Regions from separate parts of the Bradyrhizobium sp. USDA 3240 genome, predicted to be linked through region 1. Evidence: predicted binding sites of a transcription regulator. Region 1 holds the regulator's gene; each other region holds the start of a gene.
What was found. The regulator PhoB, encoded in region 1, activates phosphate uptake and scavenging genes when phosphate is short. The targets are predictions, from matches to a motif close to TGTCATNNANCTGTCAT.
Positions count from the first base shown of each region.

Region 1 (5,891 bases):
CCGGGTTGATCCGTGCGAACTGGATCCCGGCCTGACGTAGCGCCTCGCGAAGCGCGAGGTCATAGATACCCGTCGCCTCGAAGACGACCAGCGCATCGCATTGCCAACGCGCCACCTGCTGTGTGATGGCCTGTGTCGCGTTGGCAATGCGCCTCGGCACGCCGTCAGCCTCATCAAAGATATCGAGGTGTTTTTTGGAGATGTCGATTCCGACGTAACGAAGAGCTATGATCACGGTGCCTGTCCCTGTGATGCGAGGTCTGTTGGCGCAGCCTCGTGCAACTGTTCAGGTTTGTAGATGGAACGGGCGGGAGACCGAGCCGGCTCACGGCGTCAAGCGCCAAGGACCCAACGGCTTCCCGCCCACCCCATCATGACAGACTTCCAAGACACAGGGACCCATAACCACGAATGGGTGTTGTTAGAAAGCCGTCTAGCCGCGTGCCGATTGCGACGGCCGCGGCGTATGGGTCCCCTGAGTTCACAAACGAAGTGCAACACTTCCTTGAGGAGGTGTTGCCATGGGGCGGACTTACAAGCAGCTCTCTCTGGACGACCGATGCGAGATTGCCTGTCTATCGGCCAATGGCAGCTCGGTCCGGCAAATCGCGGCAGCTCTGGATCGCTCGCCATCAACAATCTCTCGGGAACTGAGCCGTAATCGGAGCGTTCAGGCTGGCTACAAGCCAAATTATGCCCAGCAACAGATGCGAGCGCGGCGCTGGACGGGCGGACGCCTCGAACGGGAGCCCGTCCTGCGCCGCGCGGTGTTGCAACGCCTTCGCCGAGGTTGGTCGCCGGAGCAGATCGCCGGCCGGCTGGCCCGCGAGTGCGGGCACAAGGTGATCTCCCACGAGACCATCTACCGCTTCATCTATGGCCAACTCAGGCGCACCACGAACTTCAACTGGCGACGCTACCTGCCGCGCGCCAAGAGCAAGCGCGGCCTCCGCGGCAAGCGAGGCGGCAGCCCCGCAAGCTTCATCGAAGGCCGTGTTTCCCTGGCAAATCGGCCCCTTGAGGTTGCCGACCGTAGCGTCGCCGGGCATTGGGAGGCCGATTTGATGATGTTCTCGAAGTACGGTCAGGCCGTGCTGACCGTGCATGAGCGCACCTCTCGCCTGCTGCTCGGCATCCGCCTTGCCAGCAAGGTTGCGCGCGGTGTCGCACGCCATCTCGTCCGCTTCTTCGCTGCCCTTCCACAAGAGCTGCGCCAGACCGTCACCTTCGACAACGGCACCGAGTTTGCCGGTCACCTGGCGCTACATCGCCTCTCGATCGAGACCTTCTTCTGCGATCCCCACGCGCCCTGGCAGAAGGGTGGTATCGAGAACGCCATCGGCAGGATGCGCCGCTTCATCCCTCGCAAAACGGATCTCGTAACCCTCTCGACCGCCAGATTCCGCCAGTTCATCGCCACCTACAACAACACCCCACGCAAATCCCTTGACTACCGCACGCCTGCGGAGTCCTTTGCCGATCAAGTGTTGCACTTCGAGTGTGAATCCACCTCCCGGCTTTCGCCGGGACGACGGCGTGTTGCGGTCTATGATCACTGCACAGCCTTACGGCTGCGGCTCGGCCTTCGCGAAGCGGTCGTCGAGCGCGTAGCCGGCACCGCGCACGGTGCGGATCGGATCCTGCTCGCGGCCCGGATTGAGCAGCTTGCGCAGGCGGCCGATATGCACGTCGACGGTACGCTCATCGATGTAGATGTCGCGGCCCCAGACGCTGTCGAGCAGCTGTTCGCGGCTGAACACGCGGCCGGGATGCTCGAGGAAGAATTCGAGCAGCCGGTACTCGGTCGGACCGAGATCGATCGGACGTCCCGAGCGCGCCACGCGGCGCTTTTCGCGGTCGAGCTCGATGTCGCCATAGGTCAGCACGGTCGCAAGCCGTTCCGGGCTCGCACGGCGCAGCAGGCCCTTCACCCGCGCCAGCAGTTCCGGCACCGAGAACGGCTTGACGATGTAGTCGTCGGCGCCGGTGGCAAGCCCGCGCACGCGCTCGCTCTCCTCGCCGCGCGCGGTCAGCATGATGATCGGAAGCTGCTTGGTCTCGGGCCGCGCCCGCAGGCGGCGGCACAGCTCGATGCCGGACAGGCCCGGCAGCATCCAGTCCAGTACCACGAGGTCGGGAACGCGCTCCTTCAGGCGGGTGTCGGCATCGTCGCCGCGCCCCACCGTCTCGACATCGTAGCCTTCCGCATCGAGGTTGTAGCGCAACAGTGTCGTCAGCGCTTCCTCGTCTTCGACTACCAGAATGCGTGCGCTCATCGGTTTAAGTTCTCTCTCTGTGATGATCCGTTGCCCAGACGCAAACCGAAACGCTTACTTTCCTGAGCACAACCCCCGCGGAAACGACTTGTCGTGAAGACAATCCGGCTCCGCGCCTGCGGATCATGTCCTAGGTACCCGGCACCGTGGTGGCAAAGTTGGTCATGTCGCCCTTCGGGCGCTTGTCGGTGATCTGCTGGCCCTCGATCATGTAGAACACCGTCTCGGCGATGTTGGTGGCGTGATCGCCGATCCGCTCGATGTTCTTGGCGCAGAACATCAGATGGATACAGAACGAGATGTTGCGCGGATCCTCCATCATGTAGGTCAAGAGCTCGCGGAACAGCGAGGTGCAGATCGCATCGACCTCCTCGTCGCCCTTCCAGACGTTCATCGCCGCCGGCAGATCGTGCGCGGCATAGGCGTCGAGCACCGACTTGACCTGCGACAGCACGAGGTCGGTCATGTGCTCCAGGCCGCGGATCAGCTTCAGCGGCTGGAAATCGCTCTCCAGCGCCGCGACGCGCTTGCCCATGTTCTTGGCGAGGTCGCCGATCCGCTCGAGGTCGGTGGCGACGCGCATCGCGCTGACGATTTCGCGCAGGTCGATTGCCATCGGCTGGCGGCGGGCGATCGTCAGCACCGCGCGCTCTTCGATGACGCGTTGCAGATTGTCGATTTCGATGTCGGCGGCGACCACGCGCTTGCCGAGCGCGACGTCGCGACGGATCAGCGCGTCGACCGACTCGGTGATCATCCGCTCGACGAGGCCGCCCATCTCGGCGACCAGGCGAGTCAACTCCTGCAGGTCGCTGTCGAATGCCTTGGCGGTATGTTCAGAAGCCATCTTGTATCTCCTCAGCCGAACCGGCCGGTGATGTAATCCTGAGTCCGTCGATCGCTCGGCGAGGTGAATATCTTGTTGGTGTCGTCGAACTCGATCAGCTCGCCGAGATACATGAAGGCGGTCTTGTCGGAGACGCGCGCCGCCTGCTGCATATTGTGGGTGACGATCGCGATCGTGTAGTCCTCTGAGAGTTCCTGGATCAGCTCCTCGACCTTGGCGGTCGAGATCGGATCGAGCGCCGAGCACGGCTCGTCGAACAGGATCACCTCGGGCCGCACCGCCACGGTGCGCGCGATGCACAGGCGCTGCTGCTGGCCGCCGGAGAGCGACAGGCCGGAGGCGTTCAGCTTGTCCTTGACCTCGTTCCACAGCGCGCCGCCGCGCAGCGCCTTCTCGACCCGATCGTCCATCTCGGACTTCGAGATCTTCTCGTAGAGGCGGATGCCGAAGGCGATGTTCTCGTAGATCGTCATCGGGAACGGCGTCGGCTTCTGGAAAACCATACCGACCCGCGCGCGCAGCAAATTGAGGTCGAGCTTGGGATCGAGAATATTGGTCTGGTCCAGCATCAGCTGGCCGACCGCGCGCTGGCCCGGATAAAGGTCGTACATCCGGTTGAAGATCCGCAGCAGGGTCGACTTGCCGCAGCCCGACGGGCCGATGAACGCCGTGACGCGGTTGGTGCCGAGCGTCAGGTTGATGTTCTTCAGCGCGTGGTGCTCGCCGTAATAGAAGTTGAGGTTGCGCACCGTGACTTTCGGCGGCGCTTCCGGCAGCGGAACCTGGGGAACGTGGCTCGCGACGGTCGTGGAGACGGAAAGCTCGGTCATTTTGTGGCCCTTTCGGCACCAAGGATACGCGCGCCGATATTCAGCGCGAGCACAGTGAAGGTGATGAGCAGCGCACCGCTCCACGCCAGCTCTTTCCAGTAGGCGTAGGGGCTCTGCACGAAGTTGTTGATGGTCACCGGCAGGTTGGCCATCGTCTTGGTCAAATCCCAGCTGAAGAACTGGTTCGACAGCGCGGTGAACAGCAGCGGCGCGGTTTCACCGGCAACGCGGGCGGTCGCCAGCAGCACGCCGGTGATCAAGCCGCTACGCGCAGCACGATAAGCGATCCGCTTGATCACCAGCGAACGCGGCAGGCCGAGCGCGGAGGCCGCCTCGCGCAGCGGATTGGGCACCAGCAGCAGCATGTCCTCGGTGGTGCGCACCACGACCGGGATCACGATCACGGCGAGCGCGAGCGCACCCGCAATCGCCGAGAAGCCGCGCATCGGCATCACCACCGCACCATAGATAAACAGGCCTATGATGATCGAGGGCGCGCTGAGCAGGATGTCGTTGATGAAGCGGATCACCGAGGTGAGCTTGTCGTGCTTGCCGTATTCGGCGAGGTAGGTGCCGGCGAACAGGCCGAGCGGCGCGCCGATGCCGACGCCGATCACGGTCATGATGACCGAGCCGACGATGGCGTTGAGAAGGCCGCCGTCGGTCGAACCGGGCGGCGGCGTGTTCTGGGTGAACAGCTGCACGCTGAGGCCGGCAAGGCCGTTGTAAAGCAGCGTGAACAGGATCAGCGCCAGCCAGGTGACGCCGAACAGCGCCGCGCCGACACAGAGTGCGCGAATGACGATGTCGTTGCGGCGGCGGGATTTGTAGATCGGGTTCATGGCGCTATTTCCCCGCCTTCTTTTCAAGCCGCATCAGCATCAACCGGGCGCCGGCGAGCACGAAGAAGGTCAGCACGAACAGCAAGAGGCCGAGCAGGATCAGGCCGGACTGGTGCAAGCCGTCGCTCTCGGCGAATTCGCTGGCGATCGCCGCCGAGATCGTGGTGCCCGGCGCGAAGATCGACGACGAGATGCGGAACGAGTTGCCGATGATGAAGGTCACCGCCATGGTCTCGCCGAGTGCGCGGCCGAGCGCCAGCATGATGCCGCCGATCACCCCGACGCGGGTGTAGGGGATCACGACGTTGCGGACGACTTCCCAGGTGGTGCAGCCGATGCCGTAGGCGGCTTCCTTCAGGACCGGCGGCACGGTCTTGAACACGTCGACCGAGATCGCGGTGATGAAGGGCAGCACCATGATCGCGAGGATCAGCGCGGCGTTGAACAGGCTGAGATAGGACGGTGGCCCTGCGAACACCGCGCCCAGCACCGGGACGCCCTCGAAGATCCTGATCATGAAAGGCTGGAACGTGTTGGCCAGGAACGGGCCCAGCACGAAGAAGCCCCACATGCCGTAGATGATCGAGGGGATGCCGGCGAGCAGCTCGATGGCGATGCCGATCGGACGGCGCAGCATTTGCGGGCAGAGTTCAGTGAGGAACACGGCGATGCCGATGCCGACCGGAATGGCGATCATCATCGCGATGACGGACGTGATCAACGTGCCGTAGATCGGGCCGAGCGCGCCGAGCACCGGCGGATCGGCCGAGGGCGCCCAGCGCTGCGTCCAGAGGAAGGCGAAGCCGTATTCCTTCATCGCCGGCCAGGCGCCGGCGATCAGCGACAGGATGATGCCGCCGAGGATCAACAGAACCGAAATCGCCGAGATCCGGGTGATCCAATAGAACGCGAGATCACCGAGCTTGAAGGCGCTGAGGGCCTTGGCGCGATCGTAAGGTCCCGCGGCTTCCATCACATCGCTCTGAACAGCCATGTCTGCCACGCCAATCCCCTCATTACTATGTGAAAGCTACGCAAACCGCTACGCCCCGAAGCGATCTTCACTGACGCATTTGGCCAGGCGTCGTTCCGGCTT
Region 1 is NZ_JBSSGD010000002.1:3,504,769-3,510,659, forward strand. Features, by position in the region: gene ACVIGA_RS17310 (IS110 family transposase) at 1-235, opposite strand, end outside; partial or broken gene ACVIGA_RS17315 (IS30 family transposase) at 522-1,511, shown strand; gene phoB (phosphate regulon transcriptional regulator PhoB) at 1,566-2,276, opposite strand; gene phoU (phosphate signaling complex protein PhoU) at 2,407-3,123, opposite strand; gene pstB (phosphate ABC transporter ATP-binding protein PstB) at 3,135-3,953, opposite strand; gene pstA (phosphate ABC transporter permease PstA) at 3,950-4,795, opposite strand; gene pstC (phosphate ABC transporter permease subunit PstC) at 4,800-5,789, opposite strand.

Region 2 (5,891 bases), 1.5 Mb from region 1:
AGCGCGACGATCGAGACGACGACCAGCGCCGCCATCTGGGCGCCGATCCCCCGCAGACTCAGCACGCGCAGCAGCTTCATGGTCAGTTGCTCGTGGCGGCAACCGCCTCCACCCTCGGAGTGAACACATAGCCGCCGGAACGCACCGTCTTGATCATGGTGGCTTCCTGCGGATCGGGCTCGATCTTGCGTCGGATACGGCTGACCAGCACGTCGATCGAACGCTCGAACGAGCCGGCGCTGCGGCCTTGCGTCAGGTCGAGCAGGCTGTCGCGCGACAGCACGCGGCCGGGCCGTTCGCAGAAGGTGCGCAGCAGGTCGAACTCGGCGCTGGTCATGGCGACGCGCGCCCCTTCGGGGTTGCGCAGCTCGCGCAGGCGGATGTCGATGCGCCAGCCGAGGAAGGTCAGCGTGGTCGCGCCCTCGATCGCGCTGGCGTTGCGCGCCGCGGCCTGCCGACGCAGCACCGCGTTGATCCGCGCCAGCAGCTCGCGCGGGTTGAACGGCTTGGCCAAATAGTCGTCGGCGCCCATCTCGAGGCCGAGGATGCGGTCGACGTCCTCACCGCGCGCGGTCAGCATGATGATCGGCGTCTGCGACTCCGCGCGTACCTTGCGGCACAGGCTGAGGCCGTCCTCGCCCGGCAGCATGACGTCGAGCACCAGCAGATCCACGCGGTGGTCGGTCATGGCCTTCGCCATCTCGCGGCCGTCTGAGGCGGTCGTGACATGGCAGGAATTGGTGCGGAGATATTTGGCGATGAGAGACCGCGTTTCGCGGTCGTCCTCGACGACGAGGATATTGGGCGCAGCCTGGGTCATACCGACTCTTTTGTCCGTGATTCGGGGGAAGCGGCTCAGGAATTTTGTTTCAGTGCATTTCTGGAATCTTGCCCAGCATAACGAGTTAACAGGTCGGCGCTGTGGAGAAAAGTTATCGTTCTGTCATCAAGCCTAATCCGTTGAAATACGAGCGGAAGTTCCCGATGCCGCACGTCGGGTCCGTGGCGCCAGGGCCGCCCGGAAAAGGGTAGGGCGGCTGTTATATCCAGCGCCGGAACCCGTTCCCAGGCGACGCGTTGTTTCTCTTTCAGGCCAGGAGGGTGAGATGGCTGTCGAGGTCATGGCAAGGCCGCATCAGCTCATTGCAAGCGATCGCGTCGAGGGGACGGCGGTGCGCCGAGCCAATGGCGACATGATCGGCCATATCGAGCGGCTGATGATCGACAAGATCTCGGGCAAGGTGTCGTACGCGGTGCTGAGCTTCGGCGGCTTCCTCGGGATCGGAACCAATCTGCTTCCGCTGCCGTGGGGCCGGCTGCACTACAATACGAAGTTCGAGGCCTACGAGCTCGACATCGAGGATGACGAATTGAAGCGCGCGCCGTCGTTCCGTGCCGACAAGGAATTCGATTGGGGCGACCGCTCGCAGGAAGTCGAGCTGCATCGCTTCTACGGCGTGCCGCCCTATTGGGGCGGCTTCTGAACGGCACATCGCGCTCGATCGGCTTTCGTGATGCGGGGCGCGCTGCGAGATGCGCGTGCGGATGATTTTGCGCAAGCGCGGTTCGCGGGACGACTTAGTGAGCCAAACATCGTCACATCGGGGACTGCGCGTCCGGCGCAGTCGTGAGGCTCGACCGCAACCCACTTGAGAGATCGCGGTCGTTTTCGTCAAGGACCGCAACGTTCCATGCGTTGCGCAATCCTCGGGCTTGCCGCATCGCTTCCATCGCGTTGCCAGCATGGTGTTCCCAAGCATCGGGGCGGCTTTTGACCGCAGGCGCATTAGGAACGGTCACGCAAATCACGGGTTCTCCCAGCATCGATTTTGCGAACTGAGGAGAGCGCAACAATGTTGGTTAAATCCATCATCGCCGGCTTGGCCGGCTCCGCCTTGCTTGCAACCGTCGCGATTGCACAGACACCCACCGACAAGGGCGACAAGATGTCACCTGCGGCGTCGACAACAACGTCGACCACGTCGGCGACCTCGTATCATGGCGACTGGCGCGCGTCGAAGGTCGTCGGCCTCAGCGTGTACAACGACAAGAACGAGAGCGTCGGCTCGATCAACGATCTCCTGATGGACAAGAGCGGCGCCATCAAGGCTGTCGTGATCGGCGTCGGCGGCTTCCTTGGCGTCGGCGAGCATCTGGTCGCCGTGCCGCTCGACAAGGTGAAATTCGTCAACGAGCCGGTCGCCTACACCGGCGCCTCGAACACCGGCAGCACGACCAAGTCCACGACCACCACCGGCGCGGCGCCCGCGGCGGCGGCGTCGAAGCCTAATCCCTGGTATCCGGATCACGCGGTGTTCAGCGCGACCAAGGATGAGCTGAAGGCGATGCCCGAGTTCAAATACGCGACCGAGTAACGCGCATTGCGTTGCCTGAAAGACGAATGCGCCCGGCGATGCCGGGCGCATTTTGTCGCAAGGTGCAAGAAATCTGCGCCTGTTTTTACCAGCCCAGTTCGCGCAAGTACGCCGCGCGGGCGGCGACGCCGGTGTGGGTGAAATCCGTGAAGACCCCATCCACGCCGAGACGGAAGAACTTCAGATATTCCAGGCCCGGGTCGCCGCGATAGTCGGCAGCCAGGTATTTCTTCTCGTTCCGGAACGTGAAGACATGCACGAACAGGCCGAGCTTGTGCGCGTCGGCAATGACGCTGGTTGGTTCTTGCGTCGTAGCCTCCGCCGTCGATCCCTTGTAGGGCTTGCCGTCGGTGTTGCTGTCCTTCCACGGTGAGATCTTGTAGGGGACGATGTAAGCCTTCCACGGACCGATGCCGTCGGCATAGGTCTTGATCTCCGCGAGGCCTGCGGAAGTCAGCATCGCATCGAAGGTGCGGCTGTCACCCGCGACCGTCCAGTCGTACGGGCGGGAATTGGCGATGTTGTTGAGCAGCACCTTGCCGGTCTTGAAGTCGACGCCGTTGCCGTCGATCAGCTGGACCTGCCGCGTCTCCAGCCCATGGCTTCGCATGTATTTCAGGCTGCCGGGCTCGAAGCTCTGCACGATGATCGGAGCGTCCTTCGCATTGAGGCTGTTCTCCTTGATGATCTTGATCAGGGCATCCTCGAGCGGGTGGCTGCCGGGCGCGCCGCAGCCATTGGCGATGGCCTGCGCATTGTTCCAGGTCGGATTCTTGGTTTCCGGATAGACCGCGATCGAACGTCCCGTCGCCTTGCTCTTGGCTTTGGCGATATCGATGATGTCCTGGAAGCTGATGATCGGAAACTTGCCGTTGAACAGTTTTGGCCGTTCGTTGGCCGCATCATAGGTGGTGCCGGCGATCCAGCTCTTCAGCTCGACCATGGTGAAATCGGTGATCGACCAATCATTGGTGTGGTCGTCGCCGTCGACGATCAGCGCCTTCAGCACCGATTTGGGATCGGCCGGATCGATCAGGTCGGTGGGATATTCGGCCGGCCCGCTGGTCGGTGTTTGCGCCCATTTCACCTTGACGGCAACGCCCGGCGCCGTGCGCTTGCGTTTCGCGACTTCCGCATTGGTCTTCGCCACTTCGGCAACGTTGGTGTTGTCGCCGAGCCATGGATTGTGGCGTGCCACCAGCACGCAATCCTTGGTCAGATGCAGATCTTCTTCGAGCGCGTCGGTGCCGAGGTCGGCAGCTAGCTCATACGAGGCCTCGGTCTCTTCGGGCACGAGGCCCGGCACGCCGCGATGCCCGATCACGAGCGGCAGCTTGCCGTCGACGGTCAGGAAGGGTTTTGCGCCGGCCGGCGCCGGGCCGGTTTGCGCTGATGCCATCGACGGCAGCAGCATCGCCAAAGCCGCCGCGCCGAGCAGCATCGCGCCAACATGCATCTTCCGTCGCGAACGAATCTGCCTCACGGCCAAATCTCCATCTTTGCGTGGCATCGGGCGATGCCGTAAGGGCCGAGCCGCATAGGGCCGCCGCTGTTGTCTTCTTTGTCGCAATCTTCTGACAGTCCGATGACTATTCGGCGAGGAAGGCAGACACAAGCTTCCGCGACGCGCCGGAGGGCGACAGTCCGCGCGTCATTGCGGCTCGCGGCCGGGCGCGGCGCGTCGTCAGCGCTCGATCCGGACGCTCATGCCGGGCTCGAGACCTTCCGCGGCGCCTGTCGGGTCGAGACGCAGACGCAGCGTGTTGCGGTCGTGATCGCCGATCACGCGTTCGGCCTGCCAGGTGGCGAACACCCCGAGCGGCCGCAATTCGGTGATGGGAGCCTTGGTGGCGGCGCCGGAACCGTTCGGTATCACGCTCACGGTCTTGCCCATCGCGAGGCCGTCGAGATGGTCCTCGCGCACATTGAACGACAGCCATTGCTTGCCGGCCGCCGCGATCATCAGGATCGGCTGACCCGCACGCACGTTCTCGCCCAATTCCGCGGCGATCACGGTGACCACGCCGTCGACCGGCGCGCGCAGCACCATCTTGTCGAGACGGCGCTCGAGCACCGCGCCGGCGGCCGCGGCCGCCTGCACCTGTGCGTCGGCGATGGCGCGCTCCTCTTTGGTCGGCCCTGCCACGGCGGCATCGTAGTTCGCCTGGGACGCCGCCACGCCGGCGCGCGCAGCGGCAACGTCGTTCTCGGCCTGGTCGAGCGCCTGCTGGGTTTCAAAGCTCTGGCTCGCCAGCGTCGTGATCCGCTTGAGTTGGGTCTCCACATAGTCGAGCCGCGAATTGGCCTTGGAGATCGCGGCTTTCAGCGAGTCGATCTGCTCGCGGCGTACGCCGGCATAGACGTTGTTGCGGTTCGCCACCGCGGCGGCGAGCGCGGCCCGGGCCTGGTCCGCCTGTGCGCTCAACTCGACCGCGGACAGTTTGGCGAGGACGTCGCCCGCGCGCACCTTGGCGCCTTTCTCGACCGCGATCGACACCAGCTGGCCGTTCACTTCCGGCTCGATCCTGACCTCGGTCGAGCGGACCACGCCGACGATTGCGGGGACAGGCGTCGCGCGGCTCTCGGCGTAGATCAACGCACCCGCGACGAGCACAAGCGGGATCGCGACAATGGCTGCGCGCCTAGCGTTGGGCATCTTGCTGTCCTCTCTTGAACACCAGCGCGGAGATCACGGCGAGCACGAAATAGCCCAGCGCCAGGCACCACAGCCTGAGCCAGTCATGCGAGACCTCCCAGATGCTGGCGCCGAGCTGGTTGATACGCACGAGGCCGTCGATCGCCGAGTCGGCCGGAAACAGCCGCCCGAGCGCGGTCGCCGCAGGAGGGATGGCCTCGCGCGGCCACGCGAAGCCGGCGGTGAAGAATTGCGGCAGGCTGGTCGCCAGCAGCAGGATGGTGGCGTTCTCCGGCCGCGTGAACCAGGCGCCGATCGCCTGTCCCAGGAAGCTCGTCGCCAGCAGGAAGACGGTCGCCAGCGCGAAGATCTGCGGCAGATGCCCGAGCGTCGAGAAACCATAGATCCGCGGCAGCACGATCAGATAGAGCGCGAGCGCCGGCAGATAGATGGTCAGGTGGGCCACGCCGCGCCCGAACACGCCCGCGACCAAGTTGCGAGAGTTCGCAACAGTGTTGCGGGAATTCGCCAGCGCCGTGCCGGTCAGCATCGCCGCGCCGATCAGCAGCGTCTGTTGCAGGATCAGGATGAACGCCGCCGGGACGATGTAGCTCGCATAGCCGCCGACCGGGTTGAAGATCGGTTGCAACAGAACATTGGCCGGGCTGAGGCTCGCGAGCTTCGCCTTGACCAGGCTTCCGTCGGCGCGGGCGCCACGCGACACCAGTTCGGATGTCAGCGTGCCGATCGCGGTGGCGACGGCCCCTGCGGTCGACCGGAAGATGAACAGATAGGTGGCGTCGGCGTAGACCGGGATGTGCGCGGTGAGGCCCTTGAGCACGTCGCGTTCGGTGCCGGGCGGGATCTGCACCGCGGCAAAT
Region 2 is NZ_JBSSGD010000002.1:2,019,418-2,025,308, reverse strand. Features, by position in the region: gene ACVIGA_RS10395 (ATP-binding protein) at 1-80, opposite strand, end outside; gene ACVIGA_RS10390 (response regulator) at 83-820, opposite strand; gene ACVIGA_RS10385 (PRC-barrel domain-containing protein) at 1,107-1,484, shown strand; gene ACVIGA_RS10380 (PRC-barrel domain-containing protein) at 1,854-2,375, shown strand; gene ACVIGA_RS10375 (glycerophosphodiester phosphodiesterase family protein) at 2,461-3,858, opposite strand; gene ACVIGA_RS10370 (HlyD family secretion protein) at 4,060-5,031, opposite strand; gene ACVIGA_RS10365 (ABC transporter permease) at 5,018-5,891, opposite strand, start outside.
Region 2: the regulator PhoB is predicted to act here: its motif matches at 3,950-3,966, upstream of ACVIGA_RS10375 (glycerophosphodiester phosphodiesterase family protein).

Region 3 (5,891 bases), 2.9 Mb from region 1:
GCGCTCGAGGACGACGGCCTCGTGACCCGCAAGGTCTACGCCGAGGTGCCGCCGCGGGTCGAATACACGCTCTCCGAACTCGGCGAGAGCCTGCGTCCGGTGATCGATATTTTGAAAGCCTGGGGCGAGGGCCATCAGGAACGGTTGTCCTGCGCGCCGGCGCCGGAAGTCGTTGTGAAGAAGAAGCGCGCGGCCTGACAATTTGTAATGAAGAGGGCCGGGAGCGATGTCGCTCACGGCCTTCCGTTGTTGACGACTGATCAGGTCGCGTCAGAACGCAACCTGGGTACGCAGTGCGACCGCGTCGAACTTCGAACCGGCATCCGCAGGCGAGGTCGCCGAAGCCTGCTTGGCGACGTCGCCGTGCAGGTAGTTCAGCATGAAGCGGACATTGTTGTTGACGTACCAGTTCAGCGCGGCGGTGTAGACGGTCTGCCGTCCGCCCGCGATGCCGACGGCCTGGCCGACCTGGTCGTTGAGGTTCATCGTGCTGACACGGCCCGCGATTTCCCACGCGCCGATGCCGCCACCGGCAAGCGAGAACGGATCGTGCGGCTTGATGCCGCCATAGGAAGCCGTGGCCGGGTTGTAGGCGTGGTTCTCGCCGGTCAGCACGTAGCCGACCTGCGCGTAACCGCCGTCGAATTTCAGGCTCGGCGCGCCGAACGGCGGCAGCCCGGTATTCGCAGAGCGGTCGACATTGAACCAATAGTACTCGCCCTGCGCGATGAACGGGCCGTAGGTCGCGGCCGCCTCGACGCCGTAGACCTGCGCGCCCGAGACGTTGGCGATCGCGCCGGTCGAGATCAGCGTCGTGGGGTCGATGCGCAGCTCGGGCCGGTCGTTCAGCGTGAGCGTCCGCGCCTGCGTCAGCTGATTGCGCGGCGGCTGCACCAGCCATTCCGCATCGGCGCCGATATGCACCGAATAGTCCTTGCCGCTGATCGGATTGCCGGCGACGCGGACCACCGCGCCATACTGCTCCGATGATCCCGCCGGGGTAACGCTGGAGGCCGAGTGAATCTGGCCGGTGGTCGGTCCGGTGGCATAGCCGCCGAGCCAGAGCTGGTCGTTCCACCAGCGGGTGCCGATGGCGGAACGGAAGTCGCCGGCCGCGACGTTCTGCGCGATGATGCCGGCCGAGGCGCGCTCCATGAACAGGATGTCGTTGGAACTGGTCGACTCGTCCATGGTCCAGAGCAGGTCCATGATGCCGCCTTCGATCGCCATCTTGCCGCCGAACGGCTTCAAGCCGGTGTAGCTCAGATACGCATTCTCGACGCCGGAGGTGCCGCCGCCCGGCAGCGATCCCGGTGCCGCACCGCCGAAGCCGTCGGACGAGCCGCCGAAGTCGTAGACCAGCGCGTAATTCCAGTCGCCGAAGAATTTGCCGATGATGCCGATGCGGGCGCGGCGCAGGTTCTCGCCGCTGTCGAGCTTCTGCGGCGAGGTGCCTGCGGTGTTCGGACGATAGTCGTAGCCGCCGACATCCCAGTGCACGCGGCTCGTGATCGCGACGCAGTTCTGTTCATCCGCAGTGCAGATCGTCGGCCGGTTGTTCGGCATCGTCACCACGACGCCGGACGGCGCGACCGGGCCCTTGACCGGGATCGCTGCGTTGGCGCTTGCGACCCGCGCGGCCTTGGCATCGGCCGCCTTCGCGTTGGCGTTTGCGCTGGCAGCGGTCGCGGTATTGGCATTGGTCTGCTTCTGTAGCTTGTCGAGCTTCTGCTCGAGCATCTTCAGCTGCTGCTTCAGCAGCGCGATCTCCGCGTCGCTGCCGCCTCCGGCCGATTGCGAATAGGCCGGAGAGGCGGCGAGCGCCCCTGCAAGCCCGATGGCGATTGCACCAACTTTTGTCGCACCCATTGTGCACCCCTGTTGTGTTTGAATTCCCCACTCACTCACTGAAACGTCCTAGGAGTTGATCGTGACTGACACACGACAGCGCCGCCTGGCATCGCAGTTCCGCTTGTTGTCCGCGGGCAACAAGCGGAGCGGCGCAGTGAGATGACAATCATCATAGAAGTTTGGCGGCGCGCTTCAACGCGGCTACCGGCGGTTTTGCACCGGTCCGGCGGGGGCCAGTTATCCCGCCGGGCGCCCTTCAATTGCCCGGCGAACACGCCTATATTCCGGCGTTTCCACGAGAGGTGAGAATGCTCCGACCTGTCCGCTTCGCTGCCATATCCGCTCTGTGCACATTGGCTTTCATGGGGAATCTGTCCCCGGCCGCGGCCCAGGACCGTCGCGTGCCGTCCTCGCAGGCCGAGCTTCAATTGTCCTATGCGCCAATCGTGCAGCGGGTGCAGCCGGCGGTGGTCAACGTCTACGCCGCCAAGACGGTGCAGAACCGCAATCCGTTTCTGGACGATCCGGTCTTCCGCCGCTTCTTCGGCGTCCCGGGGCAGCAGCCCGAGCAGATGCAGCGCGCGCTCGGCTCCGGCGTGATGGTCGACGGCTCCGGCCTTGTGGTCACAAACAATCACGTGATCGAGGGCGCCGACCAGGTGAAGGTTTCGCTCGCCGACAAGCGCGAATACGAGGCCGAGATCGTGCTGAAGGACAGCCGCACCGACCTCGCGGTGCTGCGGCTGAAGGGCACCAACAAGGAGAAGTTCGCGACGCTCGACTTCGCCAATTCGGACCAGCTGCAGGTCGGCGACGTCGTGCTGGCGATCGGCAATCCGTTCGGCGTCGGCCAGACCGTGACGCACGGCATCATCTCGGCGCTGGCGCGCACTCAAGTCGGGATCACGGATTATCAATTCTTCATACAGACCGATGCGGCGATCAATCCCGGCAATTCGGGTGGCGCGCTGGTCGACATGACCGGCCGGCTCGCCGGCATCAACACCGCGATCTTCTCGCGCTCCGGTGGCTCGCAGGGCATCGGCTTCGCGATCCCCGCCAACATGGTGCGGGTGGTGGTGGCATCTGCCAAGAGCGGCGGCAAGGCCGTCAAGCGGCCCTGGCTCGGTGCGCGGCTGCAGGCGGTCACGCCGGAGATCGCGGAGACGCTCGGGCTGAAGCTGCCGACCGGCGCGCTGGTCGCCAATGTCGCGCCGAACAGCCCGGCGGCGAAGGCCGGGCTCAAACTGTCCGATCTGATCGTCGGGATCGACGGCACGCCGATCGACGATCCCAACGCGTTCGACTACCGCTTCGCCACCCGTCCGCTCGGCGGCAACGCGGAGATCGAGGTGCAGCGCGCCGGCAAGCCGGTGAAGCTCACCGTGCCGCTGGAGACCGCGCCCGACACCAACCGCGACGAGATCGTGCTGACCGCGCGTTCGCCATTCCAGGGCGCCAAGGTCGCCAACATCTCACCGGCGCTGGCCGATGAGCTGCATCTCGACGCCGGCGCGGAGGGCGTCGTCGTCACCGAGCTCGCCGATGACGGCACGGCCGCCAATGTGGGCTTCCAGAAGGGTGACATCATTCTTGCCGTCAACAACGAGAAGATCGTGCGCACCAGCGACCTCGACAAGGTATCGAAGGCGGGGTCGCGGATCTGGCGCATCACGCTGGTGCGCGGCGGCCAGCAGATCAATGTGACGCTCGGCGGATGAGCCCCAAGGTGAGCTGTAAGTGAGCCCGAAGCAACCGCGTGAGGCCAACAACCTGTTCGCCGCGGCGGGAATGGAGCAGGACGCGCCACACCCGCTGCCGGACCGGTTGCGCCCGCGCACGCTGGCCGACGTCGTCGGCCAGGATCATATCCTCGGCCCCGACGGCGCGCTGACCCGCATGCTGGAGACGCGCACGCTGGGCTCGCTGGTGTTCTGGGGACCGCCCGGCACCGGCAAGACCACCGTGGCGCGGCTGCTGGCCGATGCCACCGAGTTGCATTTCGAGCAGATCTCCGCGGTGTTCTCCGGCGTCGCTGACTTGAAGAAGGCGTTCGATGCCGCGCGCGCCCGGCGCGAGACCGGCAAGGGGACGCTGCTGTTCGTCGACGAGGTGCATAGATTCAACCGCGCGCAGCAGGACTCCTTCCTGCCGGTGATGGAGGACGGCACCGTGGTGCTGGTCGGCGCCACCACCGAGAACCCGTCGTTCGAGCTCAACGCGGCGCTTCTGTCGCGGGCTCGCGTGCTGGTGTTTCACTCGCTCGATACCGCTGCGATCGAGCGGCTGTTTGCCAATGCCGAGAAGATCGAGGGCAAGGCCCTGCCGCTCGATGCGGAAGCGCGCGCCGTGCTGGTGCGCATGGCCGACGGTGACGGCCGCGCCTCGCTGACATTGGCCGAAGAGGTCTGGCGCGCCGCACGCAAGGGCGAGGTGTTCAACGCCGAGCAGTTGCAAGCCATCCTGCAACGCCGCGCGCCGATCTACGACAAATCGGCCGACGGTCACTACAATCTGATCTCGGCGCTGCACAAGTCGGTGCGCGGCTCCGATCCGGATGCGGCATTGTATTATCTCGCGCGCATGCTCGATGCCGGCGAGGATCCGCTGTTCCTGGCGCGGCGCGTGGTGCGGATGGCGGTCGAGGACATTGGTCTCGCCGATCCGCAGGCGCTGGCGGTCTGCAACGCCGCCAAGGATGCCTATGATTTCCTGGGCTCGCCGGAGGGCGAGCTCGCGATCGCGCAGGCCGTGGTCTATCTCGCGACCGCGCCGAAATCGAACGCGGTGTACACGGCATTCGGCGCCGCGATGCAGAGCGCCAAGCAGGGCGGCTCGCTGCTGCCGCCGAAGCACATCCTGAATTCGCCGACCAAGCTGATGAAGTCGGAAGGCTACGGCTCCGGCTATCAATACGATCACGACGCGCCCGACGCGTTCTCCGGCCAGGACTATTTCCCGGAAGCGCTGGGACGCCAGACCTTCTACGATCCGCCCGACCGCGGCTTCGAGCGCGAGATCCGCAAGCGGCTGGATTATTGGCAGCGGCTGCGCAAGGAGCGCGGCGGGAGCTAAAGCAAGACGAGATTAGGCTGCGGCCGCGAATAACGCGCGTTCCCGTTTCCGCCTGCGGCGTGCGAACGTCAGTTGCAGAAGCCCGCAAATGCCATATGCAATTTTTGTAACTTCGGAATATTAGAAATATATCCCTGAGTTGCCCGACGTGTCAAGTTGCTTGGTCGAACGCCGCGCGCCGCCGGCTACTTTGCATGGGGTTGTTTTCGATATTTTGGCAGCGCCCGCTGCGACGGCCCATAACTTCATATTGCGCTAGCGCGTCACTTCACGCTCTTCACGAACTCCAAAATCTCATCCGTCAGCCGCGTGTCCGGCGTGTTGATCGCATAGACCTCCGACGTATGGCTGTGCTGCGGCAGCATGAAGCTGCGGGCGCAGCCGCTCGGCCGCTTGCAGCTGGCCTGTCTCAACAGTTCGAACTGCTCGACGAAGCGCGGCGGATCGAGCTCGGCCGCGGTGATCAGGAACGGGATCGGGCTCGCGAGCAGCCCTTGCAGCGAGGAGCGTTCGGCGTAGCGCGAGGGATCGGAGCCGTAATAGGCGAGCTCGGCATCGCCGGCCGGCGAAGCCGTCAGATCGTAGATGCCCGACACCATGATCGCGCCGGCAACGCCGCCGCCCTTCACCTTGTGGAATTCGCCGTGTGACACATAGCTCGCGACATGGATCGCGCCGGCCGACTGGCCCATCAGGAAGATGCGCCTGGGGTCGCCGCCGCGGCTCGCGATGTTCTCCGCGACCCACTGCACGATCGCGCCCATGTCTTCGGCGCCTGCCGGCCACGGAAAGGCCGGCGCCAGGCGATAGGTGGCATTGACGCCGACAAAGCCGCTCTTGGCGGCCCACAGCATGACGTTGTCGTAGAACGGGCTGCCGGGGTTGCGCTTGCTACCGGCAATGAAGCCACCGCCATGGATGTAGATCAGCACCGGCCGGGGCGCCGCCGCCGCTGGGTCGGGCGC
Region 3 is NZ_JBSSGD010000002.1:623,260-629,150, reverse strand. Features, by position in the region: gene ACVIGA_RS03560 (winged helix-turn-helix transcriptional regulator) at 1-198, shown strand, start outside; gene ACVIGA_RS03555 (OprO/OprP family phosphate-selective porin) at 271-1,869, opposite strand; gene ACVIGA_RS03550 (DegQ family serine endoprotease) at 2,214-3,572, shown strand; gene ACVIGA_RS03545 (replication-associated recombination protein A) at 3,592-4,926, shown strand; gene ACVIGA_RS03540 (alpha/beta hydrolase) at 5,190-5,891, opposite strand, start outside.
Region 3: the regulator PhoB is predicted to act here: its motif matches at 1,931-1,947, upstream of ACVIGA_RS03555 (OprO/OprP family phosphate-selective porin).

Region 4 (5,891 bases), 2.6 Mb from region 1:
CAGCGTCGCTGCGGCGAGCAGCGGGTTCTCGAAGGTGATGAAGCCGGCAACGACATAGAGCGCGCCGAGTAGCAGCCAGAACAGGAACTTGCCCCACGTCTTGAACTGGAAGGCGTTGATGATCTCGGCAACGCCGGCGACGATCATCATGGCGCCGACGAACAGCACGCTGACGACGGTGGCAAAGAACACGCTGCCGAAGGCGAACACGCCTGCGATCAGGTAGATCACGCCAAGGGCGACGATCCAGCCCCATTTCGCGCGAAGGTTGGCAAGCCCGGATCCGAGGCTGTGAGGAGGTGTGGCGGGTGAGCTGGACGCTGTCGACATCGTATCGCTCCCGAATACTTGGTCAAACCATGCTACCATAGGTCAAGGCGCGGACAAGGGCAGGCGCCCGGCTGGCACCAAATGCATGCTGGCACCAAAGGCGCTGTAACACGTTGATTCAAGTCAACCGGTGTGTTGCCGCGCAGCATTCGTGGTTTGACGACAGCCCGTACCGGACGACGGACTGTCCGGATCGGAGTGCAAATTGTCCGGATCGCGCATCCACCCCAGGAGGTCGACATGCCCACCACGCACGACAAGGACCACGTCTACAAGATCCTCGAACTGGTCGGATCATCGGACAAGAGCATCGAGGCGGCGATCGAGAACGCCGTCACCCGTGCTTCGAAGACGATCCGGGAAATGAAATGGTTCGAGGTGGTGCAGACCCGGGGCCATATCGAAGACGGCAAGGTCCGCCACTACCAGGTGTCGCTGCGGGTCGGGTTTACGCTGGAATAGGGCGCTCAGGGCAGCTTAACGTGAGAGCGCGAAGCTGAATCGCATCCACAACTGTCATCGCCCGGCTCGACCGGGCGATCCAGTACGCCGCGGCTTCTCGGCTCAAGCACAGCCGTCTCTGGAATACTGGATCACCCGCATGCGCGGGTGATGACACCCCGTGTGTGATGGCTTGAAACGAGAACCATCCTCATCGTCGTCCTGGCGAAAGCCAGGACCCATTACCCCAAATCTCAATTGTTGTGCGACGCTGGGGCCGTCGTCCCGTTCATCACCGAACGCGGTGGTTATGGGTCCTGGCTTTCGCCAGGACGACGAGTGGTGAAAGTTGTCCCCATCCCCCATCACCGCCGCGACAGCGGCGCGGGTGGGGGCGGGGCGGTGGCGCCGGCGGCGAGCGAGCGTTGCACCATCACGGTGTCGGACCAGCGGCCGTAGCGATAGGCGACGCCGGGCAGATGGCCGACGCGCGTGAAGCCGAAGCGCTCGTGCAGCGCCAGCGACGCGGCATTGTCGCTGTCGATATAGCCGATCATCTGGCGGAAGCCGGAAGCGGCGCAAGTGTCGACCAGTTCCTGCAAGAGCCGGCCGCCGACGCCCTTGCCGGTGAAGCCGTGGTGAATATAGATCGAATGCTTCACCGTGTAGCGATAGGCCGGCCGCTTGCGGAACTGGACCACATAGGCGTAGCCGACCACTTCGCCGTCGCACAGCGCGACCAGATGCGGCAGGCGGGTGTTGCGCAAATTCTTGCGGCGGTCGCGCAGGTCGTCGGGCTCCGGCGTGCCGGAATCGTCGACGCTTTCCTCGATGCCGTGGCGGATGTGATAGCGGTAGATCGACAGCATCGCATCGACGTCGCTGTCACGCGAGGGGCGGACGGTGATCTTGTGATCATTCTCCATTGTGTTGCGTCCGCTGGCCTATTCGGACACGACATAGGTGTAGAAGCGGACCCGGCCCGCCTCGTCGATCTCCTTGTAGATGCCCTGGACCTCGACCTCGAAGCCCGGGAACGCATTGAAGCTCGCCTCGAACATCTTGAGGTAATCGATCATCGGCTTGCTGCGTTCCGACAGCCGCTCGCCGGGCACGATGGTGGCGATGCCGGGTGGATAGACCACGAACGGCGTCGCGGCGATGCGGCCGAAGATCTGGTCGATCGGCAGATAGTCGACGTCGTTGCGGATCAGATATTGCGCCGCCTGGCGCGGCGACATCGCGATCTTGGGGAGGTGCTCGGGCAGGAATTGCTTAGCCTGCAGCGTGCTGACGCCGCCGTCGCGGAAGAAGCGGTGCATGTCGCCGCAAAGGTCGCGCAGCCGCACGCCGGTGTAGCGTTGCGGGCGGCGGCGGAAGAATTCGGGGATGACGTCCTCGACCAGCGCGTTGTCGTCGTGCAGCTTCTTGAAGGCGACGAGCCCGGACACCAGCGTGCCGGCCTTGCTGGCCTCGACGCCGGGTGTCAGCAGGAACAGCAGGGAGTTGAGGTCGTTCTTCTCGGCGACGATCTGGTTCTCGCGCAGATATTGCGCCACAACCGGCGCGGGGATGCCGTGGTCGGCATAGGCGCCGGTGGCGTGATCGAAGCCCGGCGTCAGCAAGGTGAGCTTGTTCGGGTCGGTCATCGCAAAGCCTTCCGTCAGCTCGGGGAAGCCGTGCCAGGTTTGGCCGGGACTGAGCTGCCAGTAGGACGGATTGGTCGCGAGCTGATCGGTCGAGATCGTTTCCCAGGCGACATTGTGCACGCCGCCTTCGCGCGCAGCGTCGGGGATCATCACGCGGTCCGGCACGAACGGCTCGAAGAACCAGCGCCGCTCCGCCCGCGTCTCCTTCTCCTCGAACTCGCGCTTCACCGCGCGGATTTTCTTGCGCAGCTCGATGCCGAGCCGGATCGTATCGTCCCACAACACTTCGCCGGAGCGGCCCTTCATCATCTGCGCGCCGACGTCGAGCGAGGCGAAGATCGGATAGAACGGCGAGGTCGAGGCGTGCTGCATGAAGCTTTCGTTGAAGCGGCGATGCTCGACCCGGCGCTTCTGGCCCTTGATGTGGCGGTCGCGGATGTGAATCTGGGACGCCTGCGAGAAGCTCGCGAGCTGCTTGTGGGTCGATTGGGTGGCGATGATGCCAGGCGCCTCGGGGCCGAGATTGGCAAGTCCCATCGCGAAGCGGCCGGAATAGATCGGGTGGAATTTCATGAAGCCGGCCCAAGCCTCGTCGAACAGGATGTAGTCGCAGAGATGGCCGATCCGCTTCAGGATCATCTCGGCGGAGTGGATGGTGCCGTCATAGGTGCATTGCTCGACCACGGCGACGCGGAACGGACGCTCCTTCTTCCAGGCGTTCTCGTCCTTGACCAGCGGGTGCTTGCGGATCTGGTCGCGCAGCGTGCCCTCGTCGAGCAGGTCCCAGCGCATCGGGCCGATCAGGCCCCAGGCGTTGCGCACCGTCGGCACATAGACCGGGATGCCGCCGCCGATCAGGAGCGCGCCGTGATGGGCGGCCTTGTGGTTGTTGCGGTCGAACAGCACGAGGTCGCCGTCGGTGACCAGCGAGCCGAGCGCGACCTTGTTGGAGGTCGAGGTGCCGTTGAGCACGAAATAGGTCTTCTCGGCGCCGAAGATCTTGGCGGCTTCCTTTTGCGCCCGCAGCGCCGGCCCCTCATGGGTGAGGAGGTCGCCGAGGTCGAGCACGGAATTGTCGAGGTCGTCGCGGAACACCGCCTCGCCGAGATGCTCGACGAACACCCGGCCGATCGGGCTGCGGCTGTAGAACACGCCGCCATTGTGGCCCGGGCAGGTCCAGAGCTGGTTGCCTTCCTCGGCATAGTCGACCAGCGCGCCGAAGAACGGGGTCTTCAGGTTCTCGGCATATTGCTTCAGCCTGGAGATCAGGTTCTTGGCGATGAAGGAGGGGGTTTCCTCGGACAGGAACACATAGCCGTCGATGAAATCGAGCACCTCGACCGGCAGGTCCTCGAACCGCTTGCGGCGGATCAGCAGGAGGATCGGGAAGTCGAGGCCGCGCCGGCGCATCAAGTTGATCAGCGCCGCGGTCTTGCCCTCGAGACCCTTCTTGCCCCAGTCGACCACCATGCAGCCGATCGCCGCATCGGTCTGCACCGCGATTTCGGCATCTTCGAGCTTGCGGGCGCGGACCACTTCGAAGCCGGAACGTTCGATCTCGGTGATGATCTGGTTGAAACGGATGCCCTCGAGGTCGTCAGCCTCGAAAACCGGCGCGGCGAACAGGAAGTTGAAGCGTTTGAAATAGTCCATGCATGTCCCCGAAACTGGTCCGCTGAACCTGTCTGCACAATTCATGACAAAGAGATGACAATCCCGCTGCGACGCCAGGCGCCATGGCCAAATCCGCGTCTCCGCGGTGAAACTCCCGAAATTGCCAGCTTTCGCAAAAGGAAGGCGTCATGCCCCAGCCTGCCCAAGATCCTGACTTGCCCATTGTTGCCGGCCATTTGGCCGCGCTCGAGCGGCTGGCCCCGCTGATTGCCGAGCAACGGGCGGATTTCGACCGTGAGCGCCGGCTTCCCGACGCCGTGGTCCGCGCCTTGGCCGAGGCCGGAATGTTTCGGCTGTATTTGCCGAAGGCGCTGGGCGGGCCGGAATTCTCGCCGCTCGACTTCATGACAATCGTCGAGGCCGCCGCCGCGCTCGACGGCTCGGTGGGCTGGTTGGTCGGCAATGGCGGCGGCATGAGCCGGGCCGGCGGCTATCTGCCGGAGGAGGTCGTTCGGGGCTGGTTCGCCGATCCGCTGGCGTTCATCGCGAGCGCCACCGGGGCGATCGGGACGGCAGTGGAAGTCGAGGGCGGCTATCGGATCAGCGGGCGTTGGCCGTTCGGCAGCGGCGCGCCGCACGCCACCAGGTTCATGGGGCTCGCGAGCGTAAGGGGTCCCGACGGCAAGGAGAGCCCGCCGATCTGCTGCTACGTCGATCGCGCTGACGTCCGCCTCCACGACACCTGGTTCGTGTCCGGATTGCGCGCCACCGGAAGCTGCGACTTCGAGATGCAGGATTGCTTCGTGCCTGCCAGCCACACCCATCCGCTGGTCGACTTCAAGCCGACCCAGCCGGGTATCCCATACCGACTGCCGGGTCTGGCGGCGTTCTCCTGGACGGTCTCGGTGGTGCCGCTCGGGATCGCCCGCGGCGCGCTCGACGCCTTCATCGCGCTCGCGGGCAAGAAGCCGCGGCTCGGTGGCGGCGGCCAGCTCCGCGACGGCGAGCTGGTGCAGGCGATGGTCGGCCGTGCCGAAGCGGCGCTGCGGTCGGCGCGGGCGCTGCTGGTCGAGGACATGACGGAGCTGATGGCGGCGAGCGAGGCCGGAGGCGAGCGGCTGATTGAAGCGCGGCTGCTGCACCGGATCGCCTGCGCCAATGCCGGCGAAACCGCCGCGCGCGTCGTCGAGATGATCGCGGCGGCCGCCGGCACGGCCGCGATCTTCGAGACCGGTACGCTCGAACGATCGATCCGCGACGTCCAGGCTGCGATCAAGCATGTCGCGATGACCCCGATCAGCTACGGGCTGGTGGGCCGCGTAAAGCTCGGTCTGCCGCTCGGCACGACCCGGTTTTGAGCAGGGCCGTCGGCGGTGCAAGCCTCTCGCCGAGCGGTCAGGAGGCGACCGGCACCAGGCCGTAGCGCAGCATCGTCTCTTTCATCCTGGCTGGATCGGGGGCACCCCCCGCCATCAGCGCCGCCATGTCCTTGAAATATTGCGGTCCGAGCGCGCCGGGGCTCAGCAGGCAGAGGCAGGTTGCCGGACCGTTCGAGGGGTTGGTGAAGCCGTGCACGATGCCGCGCTTGATGAACACCGATTCGCCGGGCCCGATGTCGATCTCTTTGCCGTCGACCCGCCAGGTCGAGACGCCGGAAAGCCCGTAGATCGTCTCGTCCCAGCTCTCGTGATAGTGCGGAATCGGCATCCGGGCGTTCGGTTGCAGCGTCATCTCGAACAGATCGACGCTGCCGCCGGTGGTCTCCTTGCTCTGCAGGAATTTGAGCTGCAACGTGCCGAAATCGATCAGGTCGGGCATGACGGACTCGCAAATGGTTTGCGAGCCCACGATAGCGGA
Region 4 is NZ_JBSSGD010000002.1:888,471-894,361, reverse strand. Features, by position in the region: gene ACVIGA_RS04885 (HdeD family acid-resistance protein) at 1-330, opposite strand, end outside; gene ACVIGA_RS04880 (dodecin) at 571-792, shown strand; gene ACVIGA_RS04875 (N-acetyltransferase family protein) at 1,137-1,697, opposite strand; gene ACVIGA_RS04870 (Orn/Lys/Arg family decarboxylase) at 1,716-4,073, opposite strand; gene ACVIGA_RS04865 (acyl-CoA dehydrogenase family protein) at 4,223-5,392, shown strand; gene ACVIGA_RS04860 (cupin domain-containing protein) at 5,430-5,852, opposite strand.
Region 4: the regulator PhoB is predicted to act here: its motif matches at 4,117-4,133, upstream of ACVIGA_RS04870 (Orn/Lys/Arg family decarboxylase).